Regions from separate parts of the Citrobacter sp. MNAZ 1397 genome, predicted to be linked through region 2. Evidence: predicted binding sites of a transcription regulator. Region 2 holds the regulator's gene; each other region holds the start of a gene.
What was found. Region 2 encodes CRP, which controls carbon source genes, mostly activating them, when cyclic AMP is high. Its sites were predicted from a motif close to ATGTGANNNNNNTCACAT; they were not measured.
Positions count from the first base shown of each region.

Region 1: a site for CRP is predicted at 1,628-1,645, ahead of epd (erythrose-4-phosphate dehydrogenase). Genes of this name have one in related genera too.
Region 3: a site for CRP is predicted at 1,430-1,447, ahead of drpB (cell division protein DrpB). Genes of this name have one in related genera too.
Region 4: a site for CRP is predicted at 1,200-1,217, ahead of L2097_RS05450 (maltoporin). Genes of this name have one in related genera too.

Region 1 is NZ_JAKIVH010000004.1:48,472-51,677, reverse strand. It holds gene tkt (transketolase) at 1-1,506, shown strand, start outside; gene epd (erythrose-4-phosphate dehydrogenase) at 1,837-2,856, shown strand; gene pgk (phosphoglycerate kinase) at 2,906-3,206, shown strand, end outside.
Region 2 is NZ_JAKIVH010000003.1:422,741-425,946, reverse strand. It holds gene L2097_RS19185 (phosphoribulokinase) at 1-451, shown strand, start outside; gene L2097_RS19180 (OsmC family protein) at 552-956, opposite strand; gene crp (cAMP-activated global transcriptional regulator CRP) at 1,266-1,898, shown strand; gene L2097_RS19170 (YccS/YhfK family putative transporter) at 1,952-3,206, shown strand, end outside.
Region 3 is NZ_JAKIVH010000001.1:706,389-709,594, reverse strand. It holds gene L2097_RS03125 (very short patch repair endonuclease) at 1-337, opposite strand, end outside; gene L2097_RS03120 (phosphohydrolase) at 353-1,057, opposite strand; gene drpB (cell division protein DrpB) at 1,110-1,394, opposite strand; gene L2097_RS03110 (porin) at 2,056-3,132, shown strand.
Region 4 is NZ_JAKIVH010000001.1:1,183,695-1,186,900, forward strand. It holds gene L2097_RS05450 (maltoporin) at 1-1,109, opposite strand, end outside; gene L2097_RS05455 (LacI family DNA-binding transcriptional regulator) at 1,378-2,451, shown strand; gene L2097_RS05460 (MarR family winged helix-turn-helix transcriptional regulator) at 2,625-3,080, opposite strand; gene L2097_RS05465 (FAD-dependent oxidoreductase) at 3,159-3,206, shown strand, end outside.

The sequences.
Region 1 (3,206 bases), on a different contig from region 2:
TCTCACGAGGTATGCTCCCTGGCCGGTACCCTGAAACTGGGCAAACTGGTCGCCTTCTACGACGACAACGGCATCTCCATCGACGGCCACGTTGAAGGCTGGTTCACCGATGACACCGCGGCACGCTTCGAAGCCTACGGCTGGCACGTGGTGCGTGGCGTTGATGGTCACAATGCGGACTCCATCAAACGTGCAGTAGAAGAAGCGCGTGCGGTCACCGACAAACCGTCCCTGCTGATGTGCAAAACCATCATCGGTTTCGGTTCGCCGAACAAAGCGGGTACACATGATTCCCATGGCGCCCCGCTGGGCGATGCGGAAATCGCGCTGACCCGCGAAGCGCTGGGCTGGAAACACCCGGCGTTTGAAATCCCGTCTGAAATTTATGCCCGGTGGGATGCGAAAGAAGCCGGCCAGGCGAAAGAGTCAGCCTGGAACGAGAAATTCGCGGCTTATGCCAAAGCCTTCCCGCAGGAAGCGGCTGAATTCACCCGCCGTATGAGCGGTGAGCTGCCGTCTGATTTCGACGCGAAAGCGAATGAATTCATCGCGAAACTGCAGGCTAACCCGTCCAAAATCGCCAGCCGTAAAGCGTCCCAGAATGCGATTGAAGCGTTCGGTCCGTTACTGCCTGAGTTCCTCGGCGGCTCCGCTGACCTGGCACCGTCTAACCTGACTATCTGGTCTGGTTCGAAAGCGATTAACGAAGATACTGCCGGTAACTACATTCACTATGGCGTGCGCGAGTTCGGTATGACCGCAATTGCCAACGGTATCTCCCTGCACGGTGGTTTCCTGCCGTACACCTCCACCTTCCTGATGTTTGTGGAATATGCCCGTAACGCGGTGCGTATGGCGGCCCTGATGAAACAGCGCCAGGTGATGGTCTACACCCACGATTCCATCGGTCTGGGTGAAGATGGTCCGACGCACCAGCCGGTAGAGCAGGTGGCTTCTCTGCGTGTGACCCCGAACATGAGCACCTGGCGTCCGTGTGACCAGGTGGAATCGGCGGTAGCGTGGAAATACGGCGTTGAGCGCGCCGACGGCCCGACTGCGCTGATTCTGTCCCGTCAGAACCTGGCACAGCAGGAGCGTACCGCTGAGCAACTGGCAAATGTGGCCCGTGGCGGTTACGTGCTGAAAGACAGCAACGGCCAGCCTGAGCTGATTTTCATCGCGACCGGTTCAGAAGTTGAGCTGGCGGTTGCCGCATGGGAAAAACTGACTGCCGAAGGTGTGAAGGCGCGCGTGGTGTCCATGCCGTCTACCGATGCGTTTGACAAGCAGGATGCGGCTTACCGTGAATCCGTACTGCCGAAAGCCGTTTCTGCGCGTGTTGCCATCGAAGCGGGTATCGCCGACTACTGGTTCAAATATGTGGGCCTGAACGGCGCTATCGTCGGTATGACCACCTTCGGTGAGTCTGCACCGGCAGAGCTGCTGTTTGAAGAGTTCGGCTTTACTGTCGACAATGTGGTCGCAAAAGCGAAAGCACTGCTCTAATTGTTGTCGGGCACGAACCGGTGCCCTCAACGCCTTCCTTTCCCGCCGGGAGAGGGGCAAAGACTAAAACGGTAACCGCCTGGTTACCGTTTTGCTTTTACCTCGAATTATTCCTGCAAAAATGTGACGCAAGTCAGATAAATGGTCGCCAGGGCTGGACATGGATTCCTTTTATTCTGCGTTTCGCTTATTCTAGCTGAAGCGTTTCAGTCGCTTAAATGTTCGACAATTAATCAATCAAACGCAGTTTGTGACAGGCGAGGTTCCTCTGTAAAGGTTGCTGCATTACTCTGTGAGCCACCTCAAATTGGGTAACCTTGCAGGAGATCTATGAGCGTACGCATAGCGATTAATGGCTTTGGTCGTATCGGGCGCAACGTGGTTCGTGCTTTGTATGAATCCGGGCGTCGGGCGGAAGTCACCGTGGTGGCAATCAATGAACTGGCAGATGCGGCAGGCATGGCCCATTTATTGAAATATGACACCAGCCACGGGCGTTTCGCGTGGGACGTACATCAGGAACGCGAGCAACTGTTTGTTGGCGATGATGCAATTCGCATTCTTCATCAACGCGATATCGCAGCCCTGCCATGGCGCGAACTGGGCGTTGATGTGGTGCTCGATTGTACTGGTGTTTTTGGCAGCCGCGCCGATGGCGAAGCACATCTGGCGGCGGGGGCGAAGAAAGTGCTGTTCTCGCATCCCGGTAGTAACGATCTTGACGCGACGGTCGTTTTTGGCGTCAATCAGGATGCCTTAAAGCCTGACGATCGTATTGTCTCTAACGCTTCCTGCACCACGAACTGCATTATTCCGATTATTAAGCTGCTTGATGACGCGTGGGGGATTGAATCGGGTACAGTCACCACGATCCACTCCGCGATGCACGATCAGCAGGTGATTGACGCCTATCATCCTGATTTACGCCGTACGCGTGCAGCCAGCCAGTCTATTATTCCTGTGGACACCAAACTGGCGGCGGGTATCACCCGTATTTTCCCGCAATTTCATGACCGGTTTGAGGCGATTGCGGTACGCGTACCGACCATAAATGTGACGGCCATTGACCTGAGTGTGACGGTGAAAAATCCGGTTAAAGCGTGTGAAGTCAATGAGTTGCTGCAAAAAGCAGCACTGGGAACATTTCATGGTATAGTTGACTATACGGAATTACCGTTGGTCTCGACAGATTTTAACCACGATCCGCACAGTGCCATTGTTGATGGTACGCAAACACGGGTCAGTGGCGCGCACCTTATTAAAACCCTGGTATGGTGCGATAACGAATGGGGCTTTGCTAACCGAATGCTCGACACGACGTTAGAGATGGCCGCGAAAGGTTTCAGGTAGGGCGCACATTGCGTTCGCAAAACTTTATGAATCATTGAGAGGATTCACCATGTCTGTAATTAAGATGACCGATCTGGATTTGGCAGGTAAACGCGTTTTCATCCGTGCGGATCTGAACGTACCGGTTAAAGATGGCAAAGTGACCAGCGATGCGCGTATCCGTGCGTCTCTGCCGACCATCGAGCTGGCGCTGAAACAAGGCGCGAAAGTGATGGTTACCTCCCATCTGGGTCGTCCGACCGAAGGCGAGTACAACGAAGAGTTCTCTCTGCTGCCGGTTGTTAATTACCTGAAAGACAAACTGTCCAACCCGGTACGTCTGGTAAAAGACTACCTGGATGGCGTTGAAG
Region 2 (3,206 bases):
GCATGATGTCGCCCGCCATGTCGATCTGCTGGTGGGCGTGGTTCCGATCGTTAACCTTGAGTGGATTCAAAAGCTGGTGCGTGATACCAGTGAGCGCGGCCATTCCCGTGAGGCGGTAATGGATTCAGTGGTGCGTTCGATGGAAGATTATATCAACTTCCTTACTCCCCAGTTTTCCCGCACCCATATCAACTTCCAGCGTGTGCCGACGGTAGATACCTCCAACCCGTTCGCCGCTAAAGTGATCCCCTCGCTGGATGAAAGCCTGGTGGTTATTCATTTTCGTAATCTGGAAGGGATCGACTATCCCTGGTTGCTGGCAATGCTCCAGGGGTCATTCATTTCGCACATGAACACGCTGGTGGTGCCGGGCGGAAAAATGGGGCTGGCGATGGAGCTTATCATGACGCCGCTGGTACAGCGGCTGATGGAAGGGAAGAAGATTCAATAGCCTTCCGGCGGGACGCAACATCGGCTCCCGCCAGGGTATCCCGGCACGCAGCGCCACCGGGGAAAACGCCTGATGCGCTTCGCTTATCCGGCCTGCGTTCTCAGGCCTCAATCACTTCATACGAGTGCGTGATTTTCACCGCCTTCTCCAGCATTAATGCCACGGAGCAATATTTCTCAGCAGAGAGATCCACCGCACGCGATACAGCCGCTTCTTTCAGCTCTTTGCCGGTCACGATAAAGTGCAAATTGATATGCGTAAACAGACGCGGAGCCTCCTCGCGGCGCTCCGATGTCAGCTTCACTTCGCAGTCTTTCACATCGTGACGGCCTTTTTGCAAGATAGAGACAACATCGATAGCGCTGCATCCCCCCGCCGCCATCAGCACCATTTCCATCGGGCTGGGGGCTTTGTCGCCTGAGTTACCATCCATCAGGATCTGGTGCCCGGACGCAGACTCGCCAAGGAACGTTAAACCTTCTACCCATTTCACACGAGCTTGCATTTTTAATTCACTCCGGAGTTACAATTTTCTTTACAGATTACGCGTACATAAGAAAACGCGCAACGGAAGGCGACCTGCGTCAAGCTGAAGCGAGACACCAGGAGACAGGCGACAAAAGCTATGCTAAAACAATCGGGATGCTACAGTGATACATTGACGTTATGCATGTATGCAGAGGACATCACATATTACAGGCCGCAGGCATGTCTGACGGTCCACTTCCCAGGTATGGGGAAGATAGATTGCAACCCCGGACGCGATATGTGAATCCAGCGTCTGGAGCCAGCTTATAACAGAGGATAACCGCGCATGGTGCTTGGCAAACCGCAAACAGACCCGACTCTCGAATGGTTCTTGTCTCATTGCCACATTCATAAGTACCCGTCGAAGAGCACGCTGATTCACCAGGGTGAAAAAGCGGAAACGTTGTATTACATCGTCAAAGGCTCAGTGGCTGTGCTAATCAAGGATGAAGAAGGTAAAGAGATGATCCTCTCTTACCTTAACCAGGGAGATTTTATCGGTGAACTGGGTCTGTTCGAAGAGGGTCAGGAGCGTAGTGCATGGGTACGCGCCAAAACCGCTTGTGAAGTGGCCGAAATCTCCTACAAAAAATTCCGCCAGTTAATTCAGGTGAACCCGGATATCCTGATGCGTTTGTCTTCCCAGATGGCGCGTCGTCTGCAGGTCACCTCAGAAAAAGTCGGTAACCTCGCCTTCCTTGATGTGACAGGCCGTATCGCACAGACGCTGCTGAATCTGGCAAAACAGCCGGATGCAATGACCCACCCGGACGGTATGCAAATTAAAATTACCCGTCAGGAAATTGGTCAGATCGTCGGTTGCTCCCGCGAAACCGTTGGTCGTATCCTGAAAATGCTGGAAGATCAAAACCTGATCTCCGCGCACGGTAAAACCATCGTCGTGTACGGTACACGTTAATTCTCAAGCGGCGCATCGCCCTTAACGATGCGCCGTTTTTGTCTCTCTTCCCCATGTGGCGCAGGCTGATTTATCACCCCGAAATCAACTATGCACTGCGACAAACGCTGGTGTTATGCCTTCCTGTGGCTGTCGGACTCATTCTGGGCCATTTACAGCAGGGGCTGCTTTTCTCACTCGTTCCCGCCTGTTGCAATATTGCGGGTCTGGATACACCACACAAACGCTTTTTTAAACGTCTGATCATCGGCGGTTCGCTTTTTGCGGGTAGCAGCCTTGCAGTACAACTGCTTCTGGCGCAAGCGCTCCCCCTGCCGATCATTTTGACGGGTCTGACCCTTATCCTGGGCGTAACGGCAGAAATCAGCGCGCTTCACGGACGCCTGCTGCCCGCCTCGCTTATCGCCGCTATCTTCACGTTAAGCCTCGCCGGAAATATGCCTGTCTGGGAACCATTGCTGATTTATGGGTTCGGTACCCTGTGGTACGGCGCGTTTAACGCCTTCTGGTTCTGGCTATGGCGGGAGCAACCGCTACGTGAATCATTGAGCCTGCTGTATCGCCAGTTGGCGGACTATTGCGAAGCGAAATACAGCCTGCTGACGCAACATGTCGATCCAGAAAAAGCCCTCCCCCCGCTGCTGACACGTCAGCAAAAGGCGGTGGATATGATCAGCCAGTGTTATCAACAGTTGCATATGCTGGCGGCGAATAATAACAACGACTACAAGCGGTTACGCCGCGTTTTCCAGGTCGCTCTGGACTTACAGGAACACATTGCCGTTAGTCTGCATCAACCGCAGGAAGTCCAGGAACTGGTAGAACGCAGCCATGCCGAAGAGGTTATCCGCTGGAATGCGCAAACCGTTGCCGCGCGGTTACGGGTTATCGCCGATGATATTCTTTATCATCGCTACCCCAAACGCTTCAATATGGATAAACAAATTGGCGCGCTGGAGAAAATTGCCCGCCAGCACCCGGATAACCCGGTTGGGCAGTTTTGCGCCTGGCATTTCAGCCAGATAGCCCGTGTGCTGCGTACCCAGCGCCCGCTCTATATACGCGATCTGATGGCAGAGAAGCAGCGTCGCTTGCCCCTGATCCCGGCCCTCAAAAGTTATCTCTCGTTGAAATCTTCCGCCTTGCGTAATGCGGCACGCATTAGCGTCATGCTCAGTATTGCCAGCCTGATGGGCAGTGCGCTGCATCTTCCTAAACCCTACTGGATAATGATGACGGTAATGTTTGTTACGCAAAACGGGTATGGTGCGACACGGGTACGCATTCTGCACCGGGCGGCAGGCACCC
Region 3 (3,206 bases), on a different contig from region 2:
TGAGTACGCGCCACCCCTGCTCTCGCAGCAATGCGCTATCGCGGTTGTCACGCACGACATTTTTACCTATTTTTTCCAGCCAGAATTCAGTACGCGTCGCGGGCACTTTAAATAAATAGCACTCGTGGTGATGCCAGAAACAGCCGTGGGTAAAGATGACGGCGCGATATTCGTCCAGCACAAAATCAGGGCGTCCAGGTAACGCAGCATCCTGGACACGGAATGTCAGGCCAAGCATCTCCAGCAGCGAAGCAAGCCGTTTTTCGATTGCCGTGTCACGGGTGGCAATGGCACGCATGTTTTTGCTGCGCGTCGCTTTATCGTGGACATCTGCCATGTGCTCCCCCTCGTTTTACCGACCTGGTTTATGATGACCAAAACGATGCAAGACTTCGTTATCCAGCCCGTGGTAATCACCCTGTAATTCAGCGCTGATTTTTGCCATAAACTGCACCAGATAATCGGCATTATGCTGCGCCAGCGCTCTCCCCTTTTCCGTCTGCATGGTGGCGGGCAGCGTCAGCAGCTTGGTGCGAAAATGGTCAAGCGCATAACGTTTATCGTTGAGTTCACGCCCGTCGGCAAAGGGATCGCGACTATCAAATAAGGCGACACCCAGCGAACCGGCAACCGCAAAAACGCGTGCCAGCCCAATGGCGCCTAGCGCTTCAAGTCTGTCGGCATCCTGAACAATTTTCGCCTCCGGCGTTTGTGGCGCGATCCCGGCGCTGTAGCTGTGCGCCTCAATAGCGTGACGCACCGCAGGGTAGCGTTCTTCCGGGAAATGCTGAAAATCCGCGCGCAGAATAGCTACCGTTTTTTCCGCCGCCATACGCGAGGCTAAGGACCGCCGTGGATCATTTTTTGCCAGGCTGACGATATCGTGAAAATAACAGGCCGTCAGAATCACCAGCGCGTCTACTTCCTGCCCCTCCATAAGATGCTGCGCGGTACGCCAGACCCGGCGAAAATGGGCGACATCGTGGGCGGCATCCGTCTGGCTATAATGTTGTCCGACCCATGTGTCGAAACACTGCTGCCAGTCAGTTAATGTCATGGTTACTCCATCCAGGGAAAACCGTAACCATAGCATCATTTTATTTCATTGCTTATGCGTTCGTCCCACGAGGGCGGGTATACCATGCAATCCCACCCAATATGAGCCCTACTGTGCCGAAAGTCAGGAGACTGAGTAATGCCAGTATCCATTGGCCCGGTTCAGTATCGAACAACATCCCCGCCGGTATTGCAGCGGTACGATTGGCAGTCCAGACAATCTGCGCAAGGCTCCAGATAAAATGCAGGCAAAACAACCAGAAAGCCCATAGGGCCAATTTCCCCCCGGGGCCGCGTATCTTTTTTTCTGGATCCTCATCTTTCCTGGCGCTCTTCATCATCACTGCAACAACACTATATAATTTCACTATAAATGTGATGTACATCACAATACACTGGTCTTCGGGGTTTTTCAAAAGTGTTTATCCAGTCAGACTCAACAAAAAGAGCATAAATTGATCTTGCGCAACTGACCTTTTTTGCGTTGTTTTTCACCGCAATCATTCAACCTGAAAATAATTAAGATGCATTTAGCCTGTTTCATATATAGAAAAGAGTCATATAAATTGACGGTATATTTATCTTAGATTCTGTGGCACTATTTCACGACTATCAGTATTGAGTTACTTCTGAGTTATTCATCATTCTTTTCCGCACTATTTCGCCTGGGGATCTCTCAGGCTTTTTTTCACCTTTTATGTTCGCCACGAAAATATAAACCACTCAAAGATAAGCACATCAAATAAAATGCGTTAAAACTATATACCCAAGAGAATCATACACAATAAAAATACAATAAAATCAACTAACTAAATGCTTTACTATTTTAAAATTCATAATCTAAATACCATCCCAAATAGAAACATTTTGCAATATTTTAAATAATTTACTTACATTTTTGACGTAAAAATTAATGAACTTAATAGAATAGTATTCAGTTTGTAATTTCGGATGAAATTGCAATTATTCATATAAATTATGATCTCAAGGGAATAGATTATGAAAAGAAAAGTACTGGCAATCTTAGTGCCCGCATTATTAGCTGCGGGTGCAGCAAATGCGGCAGAAATTTATAATAAGAATGGTAATAAAGTCGATTTCTACGGAAAAATGGTCGGCGAGCGTGGCTGGACCAATACCGATAACCACAACAGCGAAAACGAAGATTCCTCTTACGCGCGTATCGGCGTTAAAGGCGAAACCCAGATCCACAGCGAGCTGACCGGTTTCGGTCAGTTTGAATACAACATGGACGCCAGCAAACCAGAAGGCGGCCAGGAGTCAAAAACGCGTCTGGCCTTCGCGGGCCTGAAATTCGGCAACTACGGTTCATTTGATTATGGGCGTAACTACGGCGTGGCCTATGACGTTGCGGCATACACCGATATGCTGGTCGGCTGGGGTGGCGATTCCTGGGCTGCTTCCGATAACTTTATGACCGGTCGTACCAACGGTGTCGCCACTTACCGCGTCACCGACTTCTTTGGTGAAGTGGATGGGCTGAACCTGGCGCTGCAATATCAAGGCAAAAACAGCAACCGCGATGTTAAGAAACAGAATGGCGACGGCTACAGCATGTCCGCCTCTTATGAATTCGACGGCTTTGGCTTTGCTGCAACCTACGGCAAATCTGACCGTACCGATGAACAGTCCGCCGACCGCAAAGGCGATAACGCCGAAGTCTGGTCCATCGCGGCAAAATACGATGCAAACAATGTTTATGCTGCCATGATGTACGGTGAAACCCGCAATATGACGGTAGAAAACGATAGTCAGTTTGCCAATAAAACGCACAACTTCGAAGCCGTTGTACAATACCAGTTCGACTTTGGCCTGCGCCCGTCTCTGGGTTACGTCTACTCTAAAGGCGAAGACCTGAGCCGTCGTGGTAGTTTCAAAGGTGGTGATGCCGCTCGCGTAAACTACATCGAGCTTGGCACCTGGTATTACTTCAACAAAAACATGAACGTTTATGCGGCCTATCAGTTTAATCTGCTGAACGACACACACTATGTGAAATCAACAGGCACTGATAAAGACGATAAATTCCTGATGGGTATCGTTTACCAGTTCTAATCGTACTTTTCCTTCAAGGCCCGCTGCAAGCGGGCTTTTTTGTGGCAAAAGCACAGGCCTGCCGCAAAATAAAG
Region 4 (3,206 bases), on a different contig from region 2:
AAGGTGTATTTTTCGCCGCTCTGTTTGTAATGGGTGCCGTTTTTATAGTCGTCTTTCTGATAGAAACCACCGACTTCACCGATCAGGCGAACATAGTTGGTCATCTGATACTGCGCGCGACCGACCAGTGAAACCAGGCGGGTTTTATCGGTATATTCCGTAATATCATTAGCAGATCCGTAGGTCAGCACGTGGTTGAGCGAGAATTTGCTGGTAATTGGAATGAGCCCGGTGTTGATCACGCGATAACCGCTGGCGTCGTTCACATAATGCCACATGTCATACCAGCCGCCGCCCTGCGATACCATGTTCTGCGCCAGCCCTTTGTTGGCATATTGCAGCACCAGTTTGTTGTAGCCGCCAAACATATCCTGACTGATTTCGCCGGTCACCATGACACCGTCATCCGCTTCGTATAATCCGCCGTAATCTTTCTGTTTTTTGGTCGGATTTGGCATCGCGTAGTCAATGCCGAACTCTGTCCAGGCGCCTGACCACGGCTTCCATCCCGCGTAGCGAACGTCGATATAGTTGATGTTGACGTCATTGTCATTATCGACGCGGTAATCAACATCATTGGCGTCACCGCGGATCCAGGCCACCGAGACTGCACCTGGCCCGACGGTATAGTTTTCGACCCCGGCGCCGGAACCGGAGATATTCCAGTATTTGGTATCAATGATATGCAGATCGTGGCGCTGGTAGTAACGCTTACCGCCCCAGATAACCGCATTGGGATCGTTGGGAATAAGCCCTTTAATTTGCAGGTTCAACTGGCGTAAGCCGAACTGTGCGTCGTCGCCAATGGTGGTTTCGTTGTCGTTAGAACCGTCAGAAACCATGCTGACCATACTGTCGAGGTAAAAACTCACGTCATCTTTTTTATAGACTTCGGAACCCAGTTCCAGCTCACCGTAGGTATCGGTTTCGTTACCCAGACGACCCAGTTTGTTCTTTTGCCACTCAACCTGTCCGCCATCGCCGGACACGCCTACGCCGCCGCGCAGGTAACCGTGAAAGTCGATAGGGACAGATGTCGCAGCCAGCAAAGAAGTTGAAGTCAGCGCAGTGGCTAACGCAAGAGAGAGAGTGCGTAGCGTAGTGTTCATATCATTCCTCTTATTGTTTTGTATTACGTTCACATAAGCAGTGTCATAAAATGCCTAAATGTAAAAACTGGCAAACTAACGATTGTGAATATGTGATTAACTGCAAATAAATCAGCGTATTTTGTTACAGATAGCGAATCTGTTCACAATGTTGGCGGTTGTGAGCGTCATACTTATTTTGTTAAAATGACGCGGAGGGATGCGTGACGAGCGTTTTTTCAGGTCGCCCCTGTTACACTTGGCGTATAACAACATAAGGAACCGGACCATGAAGTCTAAAAGTGCAACGCTGGAAGACGTAGCCCGTCATGCGGGTGTCTCCTACCAGACCGTGTCCAGGGTACTCAACAAATCTGCCAATGTATCCGAAACCACGCGTTTAAAAGTGGAGAAATCCATAGAGTTATTGCGTTATGTACCGAACCGGCTGGCGCAGCAGCTAGTCGGTAAGCAAAGCCAGACCATCGGCCTGGTGACCACCTCTCTGGCGCTCCATGCTCCTTCACAGGTGGCGGCGGCGGTGAAACGCTACGCCAATCTGGATGGCTACCAGGTGTTGATTTCAATGATCGATGAGAACGTCAATCAAGATATTCAATTCGCCATCAACGAACTCAAGTCGCAACTGGTGGATAAAGTCATTATCAACGTGCCGCTGGAAACCGAAGAGGCGCAACGCATCGCTTCTGACAACGATGACATTGTCTGCTTGTTCCTCGATGTCGATCCCTACAGTTCCGTGTTTAACGTTTCGTTTAACCCGGCAGACGGCACCCGTGCCAGCGTCAAACATCTCTATGACCTGGGCCACCGGGAGATTGCGCTGCTGGCCGGGCCGGAAACCTCCGTGTCAGCCAACCTGCGGCTGAAAAGCTGGCTAGATACGCTTAACAGTTATGGACTGAAACCGGTGACCATTTTTCATGGTACCTGGGATGCGCAGAGCGGTTATGCGGGCGCGTTGCAGATGTTACGTGAAACACCGAATTTCACCGCCGTGCTGGTGGGGAACGACCAGATGGCGCTCGGCGTACTCAGCGCATTTCATCAACACCAGGTCGCTATTCCGGGTGAGAAATCGGTCGTGGGTTATGACGGGACCTATGAAAGTTCGTTCTTCCATCCGGCATTGACCACCGTTTCGCTGGATCTCGATTTGCAGGGAAAGGAAGCGGTGCGCCGCCTGCTCGATAGCGGCCACGGTGATTCGGCGCGCAGTTCGTCAGTGTTACCGGCGAAGCTTATCGTCCGTCACTCCACCGGGGGTGTACAGGAACAGGAGATTAACCTGCAGGATATCGCCCGGCAATTGCAGGAAATAGCACATAAGCTGTGGAAGTAACTCACGTTTGGCTACTGACGCCATACCAAAGCCCGTCGCTTTTTGTTGCATCCCGTTTAACCGTGCTACTGCGCGATGGGTTCGTCAAATGCGGTCGGCGTGAAGCGGGGGAGAGGTGATTCACGTGGATAGATACGGGCGCCATTCTCTCCCCTGTGCTGGTCGCCAGCGGATTACTCGATAACACCACTGTCAGACTGCCGCAACCGCCCGGTGATGGCGATCAGCGCATGAACGTCTTCTGGCGTCAGCTTATCGAGAAAATTCCGCCGCACACTTTCCGTATGCACTGGCCGTGCTTTGGCGAGTAGCTGACATCCAGCTTGCGTAATACTTACCGAAATACCTGCGAAGTGAGTGCGGCTTCTCTGTACAAGTTCTCGGGAGGCCATGCGTGAGAGCTGGTGTGAAAGCCGGGACTTGTCCCACTCGAGGTACTCCAGCAGATCACGCTGAAGAAGTGCGCCATGTGGATTTTTACTGAGTGCCATAAGGATCATGAAATCCGGACCGGACAGACCGGTAGCATCATTAATGTCCCTGACAATACGCCCCGTTATCACTTCTGCAAGCCGACGATAGCTGCGCCATGCCATCCACTCTTCGTCTGAAATCTCTGCGGTCGTCATAATTTATCCAGAACTCCTGGTTGATGTATCAACTATGTGGTTATACAGTATACGTTTTGACGCCTGAGAAAAAGACACGTGTCGGACAAACTGAACATCGCCATCGTTGGCGGAGGCCCAGCGGGT